One region of the Paenibacillus riograndensis SBR5 genome, then DNA from elsewhere that is predicted to be linked to it. Evidence: riboswitches for the same ligand, from Rfam matches in the RefSeq annotation. Region 1 holds a riboswitch; the other holds the start of a gene.
What was found. Region 1 has a riboswitch for cyclic di-GMP ahead of PRIO_RS34040 (S-layer homology domain-containing protein). Riboswitches for the same ligand answer to the same signal wherever they lie in the genome.
Positions count from the first base shown of each region.

Region 1 (7,451 bases):
TCACGATCCGCAGCCGGTCCTGGATGGCCGCTTCCGTAAATTGCGTCAGATCCCCGCTGGAAATAGCACGGGCAGTTTGAGGATCTGTCAGCAGAATAGAGGTCAACCCGCTGATTGTTCCCGACGAGGCCGCAGACTGGTTCAGTACAGCGATGTCCTTGGCTTTTTCTTTCATTGCCTGAACAGAATCCAGCTTATAATAATAGGCAGCCAAGGCTTCCAAGCTCAGCGTAAAAGCGGGCATAGGCGCACGCAGCACCGCAAGCGGCTCCGAATACCCGGAGAACTTACCGTCCTTCTTCGCTCTCGCCGTAATATGCGCCGTTACGCCCGGTGTGATCCCGAGCTGCTGACTCCATTGTCCTGCGCTGTTGACTGCAACATTGGGGTACAGCTTGTCTTCTCCGCTGGAGGGATAGTAGAGCTCCACTTCCAGCAGCGTTCCGGGTTCAGCAGTCCCTGATACTACAGATTGTCCTGAGGCCGCAGGTCTGATCTGCAAGGCTGCCGGTGGCTGCACCTCGTCACCGCCAAGGATTTCGAAGCTGGCGATTTGGCCGTAATACACACCAGAGCCGTTATATTCAGCAGGAGAGATGCAGATGTTATAACGCCCTTCGTCCAGCGGCACGCCTCCGATCTTGCCATCCCAGACATATTTATGAACGATATATTGCCCGTCCTTCTTCGTCGGATACACGCCGCTCGTAATCAGATCCCCAAGGAGCGGAGCAGAACCGTCTTTTTGCGGAGTACACAGGTTGATGTTAGTCTCATGCTGGTCCTGGCCGTCATCCGCTGCGTTGAAGCTGAACGAAATTTCCACACTTTTACCGGGTCCCGGACTCAGCTCACTCGGTTCAATCCGCATATTGGTAGCCGCATAGGCAGACGATGTGAGCTTGGCAATTCCCGGAAGAACCGGGATGTAAGATATGACCAGCAGCAGCGCAAGCATGAGGTTCACACGCGCCTTCAAGCTGCCGCTGCGCCATTTCCTTTTTAATACTCGGAATTTCATAGACCGATCTCCTATCCGTGATAAGTTAGAGTAATTTCAGCTCAGCCAGCAGCTTGTACATAATGACTGCCGCTTCGGCTCTTGTGGAAGAATCCTTGGGCTTCAAAAACTGTCCGCTGCCCTGCACCAGCTTCTTGTCAACCGCCGCAGCTACGGATTCCCGTGCCCATTGGCTAATGGTGCCGTTGTCCTTAAATCCGGAGAGTACTGCCTGAAGCTTGACTGAGTCCGCAGCAGATGCCGGGCTGTGGGCAGTAGTGCTGTCAATCGCCCGCATCAGCATCACCATCATCTGTTCACGGGTCAGCGGAGCATTGCCGTGGAAAAGCCCTGCGTCTCCGGTTACAATTCCTGCCGCCGCTGCTGCTTCCACATACGGGTAAGACCAGTGCGCAGCGGAAACATCACGGAAGGTTGGCTTATCCGTATGTACCGGTTGGAGTCCAAGAGCTGCTGTCAGCAGCTTGGTGAATTCAGCCCGGGTCAGTACAGCTTTTGGCGCAAATACGGTTCCGTTCATTCCGTTCACGATGCCTCTTGCTGCCAGGACCTCCACATCTTGCTGTGCCCAGTGGCCTGAAATATCCGTGAATTGTGCCTCGCGCAGCATGACCGCGTACAGCCCAGAGGCTGATATCTTAGCCTGAACAAAACCGTCCTCCGCCGCAGTCACCCCGCCAATATAGCTCCAGATGCCTTTGTCCGGATTGTAGCTGTAGATTCCAAGCTTCTCCCGCTTGGACGTCCAAGGCTCCTCCTGCGGATACCGGACCGCCAACTTGGCCGGGATCAGGAATGGAGCGCTCGCTTGCACCTGCCAGGCGGAACCAGCCTTGAGCAGCTTTTTGCCGCTTGCATCCAGCAGTTCCTTCGTTTCCAGTTCAGCCTGGGCCAGGCTTACGCTGGTATTGTCCGGGAAGGTTCCAGCAGATATTTCCAGCCGTGCCCAACCATTCACTGCAGACAAGATGCCGCCTGAACTTCCAATAATCCGGCTGTCTTTGGCTCCGGTAATCACAGGGATCTTAGTCCCCGGAGCCGGACCCGGGTTAGCGTCTGGGCCTGGATTTGGGGTTGCACCTGGCGGTGGAGTCGTTTCCGGCCCAGGAGTCGGGTTGGGGTTTTCTTTTAAATCCACTGATTCTATGTAATCGTCCTTCTTGCTGTACAGCAGCTTGTTCCCGCTAATTCCGATCAGCTTCACCCCGGCATCTATCGGCAGCGGTTTTACTGCATATGTAGTGAGGTCTACCTGCTTCAGAGTGACAGCATCGTCAACCTCCTCCTGGAACACAGCTTGTTCTTCACCTATGGACATAAAGGCATATTCAGTTCCCCCGGCTTTCATCCCGGTGAGATCCACTGGCTGTGCCGTGAGGTCTTTGATGTTCAGTAGTACATATTTGCTTCCTGTGGCACTGTTTTTCTGCTTGTACAGCACGTGGCTGCCGTTAAAAACAAACCAGTCCACCGCATTCGCACCACCCAGGCTAACCAGTGGGCGGGTGACGCCACTGCTCACATCCAGCAGGCTAAGGCCCCCGTCACGGGCATTCTTGTAGACGACATTTCCGCCGGCCAGCACCGGGAAACGGCCTTCGCCCAGATCCGCTTCAACCCCGGTTGCCAGATCATGATAGATCATGCTGCCGTAATTTTTGCGTTCATACCAGACCACACCTGCGCCGTCAGTTGTCGGATTGCCGTATTGGCCGGCCTGCTTGTTGAGCTTCATCTTCTTGCCTGTCTCCAGATCGGCAGTATAGATATCCCAGTGAAGTGAAGATCCCGGCTCACTTCCCTTGTCCGCCCACACCGCAACTGCTCCATGCACATAAGGCGCATCCTTGGCGGATGGACCGGATGTAAGCACCGTATTTGCGCCACTGCGTTGATTCAGCGCGTGCACCTGCTTAACTCCGTCTGCATCCGGTTCCAGCCATAACAGCCGATCACCCGATACGCTATAGTCCGTTCTGCCCGGGTTGGCCGCCGTCACAGCCGCAGCCGAAACCGATGCCTGCCCTATGCCCAGACCACTGCCGGCAAGCCCCCCAAGCAAAATCACCGCCGCGCAAACAGCTGTAACCGTCTGCGTAAACTTCCTTTTCCTTCCGAACCTCATTCACTTCTCTCCCCCAGTGCTATTTGTAGGCACGTCAAAAAACCAAGTGCCTTGAGCGGCCCGGCTGCCCTGACATCCCTCCCGGATGAAGTAGGCCCGTGGCTTTGCGTCTCCGACTTTCGTACGGATTTGCCCTTGTTCCAAACTCGGTTTTCTGTCCTTGTATGCTTATGTAAATGAGACTTTAGATGTAGAGGACACTCTTATTATCGGAATTTATTCCTATCGACTTAAGATGTTCTATTTTTTCCTTTTTCAGGGATGCGGACAGGAAATCCGTTAATGGAGCGGAGCACGCATGGAAACTAGTAGAACAACCCGGAAGGCTAGATTGACGGATTCCTCGCCATCCATCTTGTAGATAATCAGATGGGTGCTTTACACTCGAACCTAAAGGGAACCACGACCTTACGGACTCCAGCGCCGTTATTTCAACAATCCGGGCTTTTTATTCAATCTAACGGACTCAGGAGACGCTAAGCTGGCATTTCCCGGAGCATAATGGTGGAATTGCATGAAATAGGGTCATCCGGGTCCGTAAGTGCCCGGCAAAAACCGATTTCAAGCAATTAACGGCATCTGGGTCCATTAGGGGAAGTCCCCCCTTTTTTTCAGGGGAGGCTGGGAGAACTCGATCCTCTGCTGTATGAGCCGTTTGGCTTTGTTCTCTCCTCTCTGTCCGATTCATTGCTGCGCCCCACCAAACCACACACAAAAAGCCGCCTCTCCCGAGGCGGCCTCCTACAACCGTTTATTTCACCCGTCACATTCACTGCTCATACTTACTTGCAAAAGCTGGTAACGTACTGTTTTCCTTACTTGCCTCCGCTGCCTGCTGCCTTACTTCCTTGCTCGCCTTACTTCCCGCTCGCCTTACTTCCCGCTCGTCTTGCTTCCCCCTCGTCTAACTCCCCGCTTGTACCCTGCCAGCCCATCTACTGCGCAATCTGCTCGCGGATGCTCGCGAGGATTTTCTTCTCCAGCCTCGACACCTGGACCTGCGAGATGCCGAGGCGGCTGGCGACTTCGGATTGGGTCTGGTCGCGGTAGTAGCGCAGGTAGACGATCAGGCGCTCGCGCTCGGTCAAGGCCCCGATGGCCTCATTGAGTGCGAGCTTGTCGAACCAGCGCTCCTGCGTCTCGTCGGCAATCTGGTCGATCAGCGTGATCGGATCGCCGTCGTTCTCGAAGACGGTCTCGTGGATCGAAGTCGGCGGCTTGTTGGCCTCCTGGGCGAACACGATTTCTTCGGGTGTGACCCCCAGCGCCTCCGCGACTTCGCCGATGGTCGGCAGCCGGTCCAGCGTTTTGGACATTTCGTCCTTCATTTTGCGGACCCTGTTGGCCATCTCCTTGAGAGAACGGCTGACCTTGAGGGTGCCGTCGTCCCGGAGGAAACGCTGGATCTCGCCGATAATCATCGGCACGGCATAGGTGGAGAATTTGACCTCATAGCTGAGGTCGAATTTATCTACGGACTTCAACAGTCCGATACAGCCGATCTGGAACAAATCGTCAGGCTCATACCCGCGGTTCATAAACCGCTGCACCACCGACCAGACGAGGCGGATATTGCAGTTGACCAGCGTGTCGCGGGCCAGATTATCTCCGGCTTGACTGAGTGCGATCAGACGTTTGACCTCCGCATCGTCCAAATAGGTCGGCGGAGCTTTTTTTGACTCTGCATCCATGGCTCCAACCCCTAATTGTATAAAGCTTTTTTCGAGACGATGGTTTTCTTCATTGAAATGGAGGTACCGCGCCCCGGTTCACTTGTGACTTCGAATTCATCCATGAAATTTTCCATAATCGTAAAACCCATGCCCGAGCGCTCCAGCTCCGGCTTGGACGTATACAGCGGCTGCTGGGCCAGCTCCAGATCCTCAATGCCCCGGCCCTTATCTTCAATCGTGAGATGCACAGTTTCATGCTCGATGGAGGCAGAGATGCTGACAATGCCTTCAGGATCACTGTCATACCCGTGGATAATACAGTTGGTGACCGCCTCCGACACAACCGTCTTCAGGTCATTCAGCTCCTCCATCGTCGGATCGAGCCGGGAGACAAAAGCCGCCACCACCACGCGCGCGAACGATTCGTTCTCCGACAATGCGGCAAACTGGACGTTCATGAAGTTACCCGCTTCGCTTTTAGTCATAACGCAACCTCCAAATCCGAGAGTGCAGCGCTCTCGTCGTCATATAGGGGCATGATTTTGAACAAGCCCGACATTTCCAGCAGCCTTTGTACAGGCGGTGCAGCATCACAGACGACCATTTTCCCGCCTTTGCTGCGGATCAGCTTGTACCGCCCGAGAATGACGCCCAGCCCTGAGCTGTCCATAAACTGCAGTTCCTTCAGGCTGAGAATCAGATGCTCCACCTGGCCCCGCATAATGGCTTCATCCATATCCATTCGTACATATTCGGCTGCATGATGATCCAGCTCTCCAGACAGCCGGACAATCAGCACACCCCGGTGATGCTCCATCTCCACATGAGAATTCATGCTTGCCACTCTCCTCTTCGTTGCTTTGAAAAACCGTCCTGCACATCAGTTCTTTCCCCTACAAGGACAAGGTTTTCTACGCGGGAAATCTATAATCCTGCCTCACGACAAAACTAGAAGAAAACCCCTACGAATCAACAGAAAGCCTGAGGCCAATCTACAAAAAAACCGAATTTAATCCACCCTGAACATAGAGCCTGCGGTCCTTTTGAACAGCTTCCACCAGCCTGCCTTCGGCACATCCGTGTCTGCTTTCAGCTCATATTCCTTGATCTTGTCCGTGCCCTGATATACGACCAGCTTGCCGACGGCTTGTCCTGCCTTTACAGGAGCTTTTATGCTTTCGGGCACAACCAGCTCATGGCGGATGCCTTCCTGGGTGATTCCTTTTTTCAAAAGCACACTATACGTTTCCTTTGCAGTCAGCGGCAGCTTTGTCTTTACACCTTTCTCAATCTTCACATTGCCAATGGCTTCTCCCGCTTTGTGGATCGTATGAACCTTGTACTGGGAAAAGAGATAATCGAACATCCCCGACACTTCGCTGTTGCGCGTTTTGGTGTTAGGTTCGCCTAAGACAACCGCGATGGCACGCAGTCCGTCTCTGGCAGCAGTTGCGGAGAGGCAAAACTTGGCTTCCGCCGTATAACCGGTTTTCAGACCGTCAGCCCCCGTATAAAAGCGCACCAGCTTGTTGGTATTCACCAGCCAGAACGGCTTGGTCGTATCCTTGCGCAGATAATCCTGGTAGGAGCCGGTGTACTTGATAATCCGTTCATGCTTCAGCAGCTCCTTACTGATGACGGCAATGTCATGCGCGGAGGAATAATGATTCTCGGCCGGCAGACCGTTGCAGTTGGCAAAATGCGTGTCCTTCAGGCCAAGCTCCCCGGCCCTTTGATTCATAAGATCCACAAAAGCGCTCTCCGATCCGGCCAGCTTCTCGGCCATTGCCACAGAAGCGTCATTACCCGAGGCCATCGCAATGCCCTTGAGCATTTCATCCACAGTCATTTCTTCGCCGGGCTCCAGAAAAATCTGCGACCCGCCCATCGACGCGGCATATTCGCTCGTCCGCACCTTATCAGTCAATTGCAGCTTGCCTTCATCCAGTGCTTCCACGGTCAGCAGCATGGTCATGATTTTGGTAATGCTTGCCGGCGGCAGCTTATCATGGCTGTTTTTCTCATAAACCACCGTGCCCGTGTTCGCATCCATCAGAATCGCGGAGCGCGCTCCGGGCGCGAGATTCACAACAGCGGCGTTTTTGCCGGTGTCCTTGGCTTTGGCTTTTTCCTCTGCATACGCGCCTGAAGCTGATCCCAGAACCGAAGCAGCAACACACAGCACGAGCAGTACATAACGCATTTTTCTCACGATGGTTCCCCTCCTGAACATTAACCTTCATTTCACAGGTACTGTGTTCCAGTCTGGTCAGAACGGGTGAAAATTATTCCATTTAACTGTAAAAATGCGCGGCAACATCGTTCAATCTGCTGGCGTGGAAATTTTGAAGGCTATTGTGCTTGTGTGATAAGCCAAGTGGAAACGGCTACGCCGGCCTTAAAAAAGCTTATGCTTCCGAAGCAGCGATACTTCGTATCGCTTTCAGGTACCCGTTTCAGCGAGAAATAGAAGGGTACTTTATGGCGCTCAGCATATAAAGCCTTATATTTTGAAAATGGCTGCTAGTCTCCGGGAGAAACACTGCTCCGAACCGCGGTTCGTTCACTGTAGCTGACGGCAGGACGGCTGCCTCCATGATGTCCCAGGTACAATTTGGACAGCAGCGGGAAG
Region 1 covers NZ_LN831776.1:5,334,229-5,341,679, forward strand. The annotation lists gene PRIO_RS22685 (DUF6531 domain-containing protein) at 1-1,021, opposite strand, end outside; gene PRIO_RS34040 (S-layer homology domain-containing protein) at 1,047-3,146, opposite strand; cyclic di-GMP riboswitch class I at 3,198-3,290, opposite strand; gene sigF (RNA polymerase sporulation sigma factor SigF) at 4,082-4,837, opposite strand; gene spoIIAB (anti-sigma F factor) at 4,849-5,304, opposite strand; gene spoIIAA (anti-sigma F factor antagonist) at 5,301-5,654, opposite strand; gene PRIO_RS22710 (D-alanyl-D-alanine carboxypeptidase family protein) at 5,829-7,022, opposite strand; gene PRIO_RS22715 (acyltransferase family protein) at 7,343-7,451, opposite strand, start outside.

Region 2 (7,451 bases), 2.6 Mb from region 1:
TATTCGATCAGGCTGTCCGGCAGCGCCACTCCCACTCCGGCAAAATCCTGATGGTTGCAGGTGCCTTTGATCAGCAGCGGTTCCCCGTTCAGGAAAAACCCCTCCTCCGGGTCAAAGCGGATGCTGCGGATGCCAAAAGGAGTCTCATACCGGTCCACCTCTGTACCCTCTACCTTCAGGATGGATACGGCCTTATAGAGATGGGGAGTCTCCGGGGACCATAAGGCCGGGTGCTCCAGCCTGAACATCTGCTCCAGCTCCGTTTCTCCGTACCAGTCGGCAAATGCCTGTTCCGCCTTAGCGCAGACCTGCTCCCCGGCAGCGTTGTATACTTCCGTATGCAGCGAGACCGCCCGGCTCTCCGTGTATTCATTGCAAATACGGGTGCTGATATGCACCAGAGCCTGCTCCTTCTCTGCTTCAGGTGTTGTGATATACGTTCCATATTCCGCCACATGCAGGCGGTCCGTCTGCTCCAGCCAGACATGGCGGTAGATGCCGCAGCCTTCATACCACCAGCCTTCATTCTCCAGCGCCTCTACCTTAACCAAAATAACATTCCGGCCCTCTGCCCCATACCGGAGCACATCGGTCAGGTCATAGGAGAAGCCGATATACCCTCCCCGGTGTTCTCCGATGAGGTGCCCGTTAACCCAGACCGTGCTCAGGCCCGAAGCCCCGTCGAAGGTGACCGTCCACTTGCGGTCTGCCGCTTCCGGGGGCAGCTCAAAGGTTTTACGGTAAAACCCGGTTCCGCCCGGCAAATAGCCGTGGCTGCCATCTCTTGAACCGAGTGAGGCATCCTGCACATACTGCTGTTCCACACACCAGTCATGCGGCAGGCTTACAGGCTTCCATTCCAGCTGCTGATGGCCCATGCCTTTATCGTTAAACGCGATATCCAGCCACTCCCCCTCCTGCAGGGAGCCGCAGTCGGTAATCCCGCCTGTCATTCCGGCCTTAACAGCGTGAGGAATACGGATATCCCCTTTATAAAAACTCCAATTCTCATCAAACCGGCTTCTGCTTCTTCCTGCTGCCGTACTCACCCTGCAACCGCCTCCTTGCTAGACTATATTCACATTGTAGATGAGATTATTAGAATATAGTTAGCAAAATGCTAATATGGAATAGCACAATCTGAATGTGAGAGATCCACATTACAGCAAAAAAAGCCCAAGCGATTGTCAGCTAACCGCTCAGGCTTGGGCTTGGACGTTCTATCCGGTTCAGTGGTGTTCCGCTCAGGGCTTCTGTCCGGAAGGGCAGTTCACAGCTTCTCGCTAACGGCTCCGTCCGCTGCGATCACGGCATTGAACGAGAGCTGGTTCATCCGCTTAATAGTATCTTTATTGTAGGCCTCACCCATAAAATTCGGCTGACCGCCGGTAATTTTGACCGGCGTAATCCGGCTCTTCACCCTATTATTGCTGATCTCAAAGTTCACCAGCATAGAATGAATGGTCTTGTCGCCGCCGCGTGTGGACCGGTTGAACACAAAATTGCCCAGTGAATAATAGATCGGCTTATGCTTGTAATATTCGATCCCCATCAGGCAGTGGCTGTGCGCGCCGATAATGATATCCGCACCGCTGTCGATCATCTGCTTCGCCAGATTGCGGGCGTATGGCTCAGGGTAATCCTTAAACTCATTGTTCCAGTGGATGTACACGATGGTATAATCGTTTTCTTTGGCCGATTTCTTGATAGCCCCCAGCATGGGCTCAGGCGTATAGGCCGAAGCTGCACCCGGACTGTTTGTTCCTGCATACCAGGACGGGCTGGAGAGCACGCGGCTTACCCCAAGTATGGCGATTTTTTGGTTTTTTACCGTTTGGACATAGGGCCGGAAAGCTTCATTGCTGTTTTTCCCCGCCCCGGTATGGCCGATCTTGTATTTATCCAGATGAACCAGCGTATCCAGCATGGCATCCTGTCCAAAATCAAGAATATGATTATTGGCCAAGGTCACACCATCGATCCCGGCAGCATTCAGCCCCGCCAGTGCCGCCGGTTTGGAACGGAAAGCAAAGGTTTTCTCTGCCGCCTCACCTCTAACCGATACGGGTGTCTCCAGGTTGGCAAAAGCTATATCTGCTTTTTTCAGGGCAGGTGCTACCTTCGCAAAAGGAAAGTTGACTCCATACTTGGCGATCTGATCGCCGACAAATCCATCCAGCAAAATATCTCCGGCAAAAGCAAGGTTAATCTTCTCCTGCGGGGAAGCCCCCTGACTGAAAGCTGCCTGCCCGGGAATCAGCAAAAACAATACTAAAGTGATGACTGCAAATCTGCGCAAAATCTTGGACCCCTCTCTCTTAATCTGCCAATTATTCTACTATAATAGAGGGAAAAATCCAAATTAAGGGTTGGTATGCTGCTGGGGTTCTGATTTCTGCTAGATTGGCGCCTTTTTAAGCACGGCCCGGAAACAGCTCAGTCCACCCCACTGCTCTGTCCGTACAGCATCTGCAGGAAGCTTGAAATCCGTCTCGCCCCAGTACTCAAATCCGGCCTGCAGCAGCACTTCATTCATCCGCAGCAGATTAACCGTGGGGTAATCAAAAGTCAGTACAAGCAGCCCCTCCCCATTCAGTGTGCGGTGAAATTCCTTTACGGCCCGCACGGAATCCTCCAGGGACAAATGCTCCAGGACCGAGATACAGAATATTGTATCAAAGCTTTCATTCTCATAAGGCAATGCGGTCAGATTAGCCTGGGCCAGATGCAAGCGGGTGGTCCGCCTGGCTTCTACCAGCCGTGCCGCTTCCTCGCCGATGTCGCTGGCAATCTCCTGAATAATCGCATCCCGGGAGAGAATCCGCGCATCGATATCGCAGGCATGAACCTCCGCGCTGTAACCGGCAAGGTAGAACTTGAGCGGATGGGAGATTCCGCAGGCAGCATCCAGCACCACATCATGGGAGGAAACAAAATTCGTGCACCATTCGTATTCATAAGGCCGGCTCCACCAGGATTCCGGCAAATCATAAATCAGCTTGTCGCGGCGGGCATCGGCATTCACAAAAAAACGCGAAACATACGGATGTGTTGGCATGGCCAGGACTCCTTTTAAAGGAAATTCGGTAGTGAGAGTATATTCAAAAATCGCTGTTTCATGCCAAACCTTACACCGTGATCATCTACAGTTGCTTGACCATAAGCACATGCGGAATGCCATCCTCCATGAAAACCGGCGAACTCGTTACATATCCCAGCCGTTGATAAAAGCCCTCGGCCTGCTTCTGGCCATGCAGCTTGGCTTGCCGGTGCCCCTGTTCAACCGCCATTTTTTCCAGCGTATCGATTATAACGGACCCCAGTCCGCTTTTGCGGTAAGGAGCGCTCAGGCAAATCCGTTCAAGCTTAGCCCACCCTTCCACACTCCTTAGTCTGGCCGTTCCCACAGGAAGCCCTTCCTGATAGAGCAATATATGCTCCGCGTCTTTTTCATGATCATCAAATTCATCTGCCAGCGCCACGCCCTGCTCCTCCACAAACACTTCCCGCCTGATTCTGAAAGCCTCCTGCAATTGTTCTTCGGTGGTCACCCGCTCTACCCGCATGTTCGATCCCGCTCCTTCATTATATCTGCTTAATGCCTGCCCAGAAGATCTCCCAGATATCCTTCAGGCGCCGCCCGAATTCCTCCTGATTATAAAAAAACATCTGCATGGCAATGCCATCCTGTAAACAATAATAAGCCGAGAGAAGACTTTCCGTATGCTGCCGCCGGATCTCCCCGGAGTTCATGCCTTCCTCAAAAACAGCCCGGTAAAATGCCGCTGAGCGCTGCTCCATCATTGAAATCTGCTGCTCCAGCATCTCCTGAAAAAAAGGCGCCGGGAATTGGACACTCCTTTTATAAAAAGCGGTCAGCACCGGGTACTCCACCCTATAATAATAGGTCCGGTATACAATCTCACGCAGTCTGGCCTCTACAGGTGTGCCAAGGATTTCCTTGTACAGCTGGTCAAGAAATTCAATATAATGCCGGGCCATTTCCTGAAAGGCCGCTATAAACAAATCCTCTTTTTTGGGAAAATAGGTCGCAATGGACTGTTTTTTAATCCCTACCAACTGGGCAATCCCCGCCAATGAAGCTCCTTCAAAGCCTTTTTCGGCAAATTCGGACAATGCGGCTTGCAAAATAGCGTGGGCTGTCATTTTTCTACCGCCTCCCTGACGACCGTCAGGAAGAATTATCACATGGCTCCCCCGCATTTGTCAATCCAACCGTACAGACACCTGCTGGCCGGTAGCCATTTAATCTATATAAATATATAATTAAATATTGTAAATTAGTGACTTTAGTACTAAAATGAAGGTTGCAAAAGTTTATATATTTGAATTTTTAATTATGATTCCTTTGCCGGCTTCAGTCGGGTTACATACCTGATTCGGCTAATCATTGATCCATTTCATAACGGCAAACTATCTGAAAGGATAGGACGCAAAGCAATGGGCCTAAAGATGCAAACATCGCATCCATGGCTGCCAGGCTGCCAAGAAGACGCTGAACTGTGCGGGTATCCGTTAGGGTACCGTATCTGCTGCCGGGATACTCTTATGTCCAAATGCCCATTGATTATATAAAAAGGAGCCAAACGCAATGCCACAGCGCACCACCGAGAAAAACGGCATTATTATTGTCCAGAACAACCAGTTCTACATTACCTCCCCGCTGCCCGGCGGCAAGCCGGCAATCCTTTCCGCTATCCCGCCTGTTGTGCTGGAGCTTAATCATCAGCCGGTAGCTGGTCCCGTACCCGTTGTATCCTCCGACCGGGTTACCTGGTCCATACAAGAACCGCCTCCCTATGAGATCACCGTCTCCGACGATAAACTCCAAGCCTTCCTTACCCTGAACCGTGTCGAACAGTATAAATGGAATCTGGTGAACAGCCCGGCGTCGAGCCATCTCGCGGTAAGGGCTGAAATGGACTCTTCCGCTCTGCTGTCCACCCTCGGGATTGAACAGATTATTGCCGATTTGGAGAAAAAAACGATTTCGCAAAACCTGAATATCCCCGCCATCTATGCAGAATTGAATCATCCGACCCATCTGCCGATTTGTGTGGCGGAAGGCAGGCCGCCTGCTGCAGGCGAAGACGCCAAGCTTGATTTGTTTTTTTCCGGGCTTGCCGGAAACCCTTTCAATCCCTTAGAAGAGGCTGCGGATTCCCCCGATCCACTCCGGATTCCCTGTGCCCGGAAAGGCGATGTCATTGCCCGCAAGCACCTTCCCCGCGACGGTGTACCCGGGTACGATGTATACGGCAGTATTCTGCCCGCCGCACCTCCCAGGGATATCAAAGTTGTAGCCAAAGAGGGCACTCTGCTGCTGCCAAGCCATGAAATTACAGCCCTTACAGAAGGCCGGCCGCGTGTGACCGGCACAAAGGTCAAAACTTTCGATATCACAACCGCATATACCGTTCCGGGCTGTGTGAACCGCCATACAGGCAATATCGTCTTCTCCGGCGATGTAATTGTACACCAGGACGTGGAAGACAACTCGATCATCGAGTCCTTAGGGAATGTGTATGTATGCGGCAATGTCCAGAATTCTACCATTACAGCAACAGGCAGTATTTATATACTGGGCAATGTGGGCAACAGCCAGTTGTATTCAGGCTCCTTCGGCGTAACCTACAACCGTCTCTATCACCTCTCCGAGAAGCTGATCGAAGAAGTCAACCTCTTGCGGGAAGCCTCCAGACTGCTGACCTATGAATTACAGTCCCGACAGCAGACGGTAAAGTTCGGGCAGGTCATTCTGCTGCTCATGGAGACTAAATATAAGAAGATTCCCGTCCTGACCCGTGATCTGGAGTCCATAGTTGCCGGCATTAAATATACCTCTCATCCAGACAACAGCCAGCTGCAGCGGATTCTGGACATTTTCTTACGGCCAGCCCAGTTCATCGATGCCTTTAATGATGCCTTGCTGGTGTCGTTATTGAAATTGCTGAAGGATCTGTATACCGGGGTAGCCCGCATGGAGGAAGCCAACGTCTGTGTTGACATCCCCGAGTGCCATAACACCATCATCAAATCAAGCGGCGATATTTGCATTCGCAAGGACGGGACCCTGCAAAGCGATCTGCTTTCCCTGGCAGACATCACCTTCTTGCTGCCGGAGGCAGTCTGCCGGGAATCACAGCTGGAGGCCGGCGGGAACCTGACTGCACCAATAGTAAGCGGCGAATCAGGCGCCCATTCATTGCTAAAAGCCGGCCATAAAATCAGTGTCCGCAAAATGGACGCAGGCAGAGTAACCGTCGGCCGCCATTCCCAAGAGATCACCGGGCCCGTCGAGGACATGATCTTCACCCCGCAGAATCTCAGCGGAGGGGCGGAGTGAGCGGAGGGAGAACGGGTACGAGGAAGTGTCTGCAGCCTAATAAAACCAAGACTCAAACAAAGTGTTGACTGGCTTGTAGATCATTATGACCAGGTACAGCGGGCTGGGGACTTTTACTTTGTTGAGCGAACAGTAGACCGCGGCAATGCCCATGGCCCAGAACAGGAACCATACCAGGCGGTCGCGGGTCCTGCCTTTCCGCTTCAGCAAGGGCAGGTCGATGGCAATACAGCCGGCCGCAATCACAAGAAAAAACAGCAGCATATTGGGGTTCACTCCTTGATATCGTCAACAAAAGATTTGTCTGTAACGCCGATCCGGGTAATCGACACGCTGGCACTGTAATGAACGGGCAGCGACTTCAGGTAATCTTCTCCCTTCCGCTGCTGCAGTTTGGCCCAGGCCTGCGGTTTCGCACGGTAGATCATCTGTCCAAAGCCCATGATATCCACATTGTATTTCTCATTAATCTGCTCAGCTGCCGACTTCATCAGGTAGACTATCCGCTCTTCCGATTTCTTCTCCAGCTCTGTGATGACCTTCTCCGACTCCAGATTATCCCGGCTTTCTACCTCTTCCACATTGCACTCCGCCTTTACATGAATGTAAATATGCGGCTCTCCATTGATTATTTTCACCTTACGTTTAGTGGATGAGTGCAGCGCTTCAATAACAATGGGCCGGCCGTCGTCTCCTATGATCGGACCCGAGCTGTGGACAATATTATTGGAGATATAATTGAAGCCGATCACCTCTCCATCGCTTAACCACCCGATCATCTTGTCCTTCTTGAATACAGCGACACTGCGGTAACGCAAACTGGCCCTGGGGGTACTCTCTTCGAGATTGCTCTTCTTGTCACCCTCTTTAGCATTGCCGGTTATCTCAACTCCGGTCAATACCGGATTTATTCCTTCATAGATCAGATTTTCAATAAATTTGATCAAAGGAACAGCGACTGTCCTGGCGGATTCCTTATGGGATTTATCCATCGCATTAAACAATTTATTCGCCGGCAATTTATCCATCGGGGTAAGAATCTTTAGAACCTCTTTTGCAGTGGTGTCTTTTGCGACCATGACAT
Region 2 covers NZ_LN831776.1:2,768,953-2,776,403, reverse strand. The annotation lists gene galA (beta-galactosidase GalA) at 1-1,049, opposite strand, end outside; gene PRIO_RS11220 (CapA family protein) at 1,271-2,299, opposite strand; gene PRIO_RS11215 (class I SAM-dependent methyltransferase) at 2,399-3,058, opposite strand; gene PRIO_RS11210 (GNAT family N-acetyltransferase) at 3,144-3,566, opposite strand; gene PRIO_RS11205 (TetR/AcrR family transcriptional regulator) at 3,586-4,167, opposite strand; cyclic di-GMP riboswitch class I at 4,419-4,510, shown strand; gene PRIO_RS11200 (FapA family protein) at 4,613-6,367, shown strand; gene PRIO_RS11195 (hypothetical protein) at 6,404-6,643, opposite strand; gene PRIO_RS11190 (Ger(x)C family spore germination protein) at 6,640-7,451, opposite strand, start outside.
Region 2: another riboswitch for cyclic di-GMP. It lies ahead of PRIO_RS11200 (FapA family protein); the one in region 1 lies ahead of PRIO_RS34040 (S-layer homology domain-containing protein).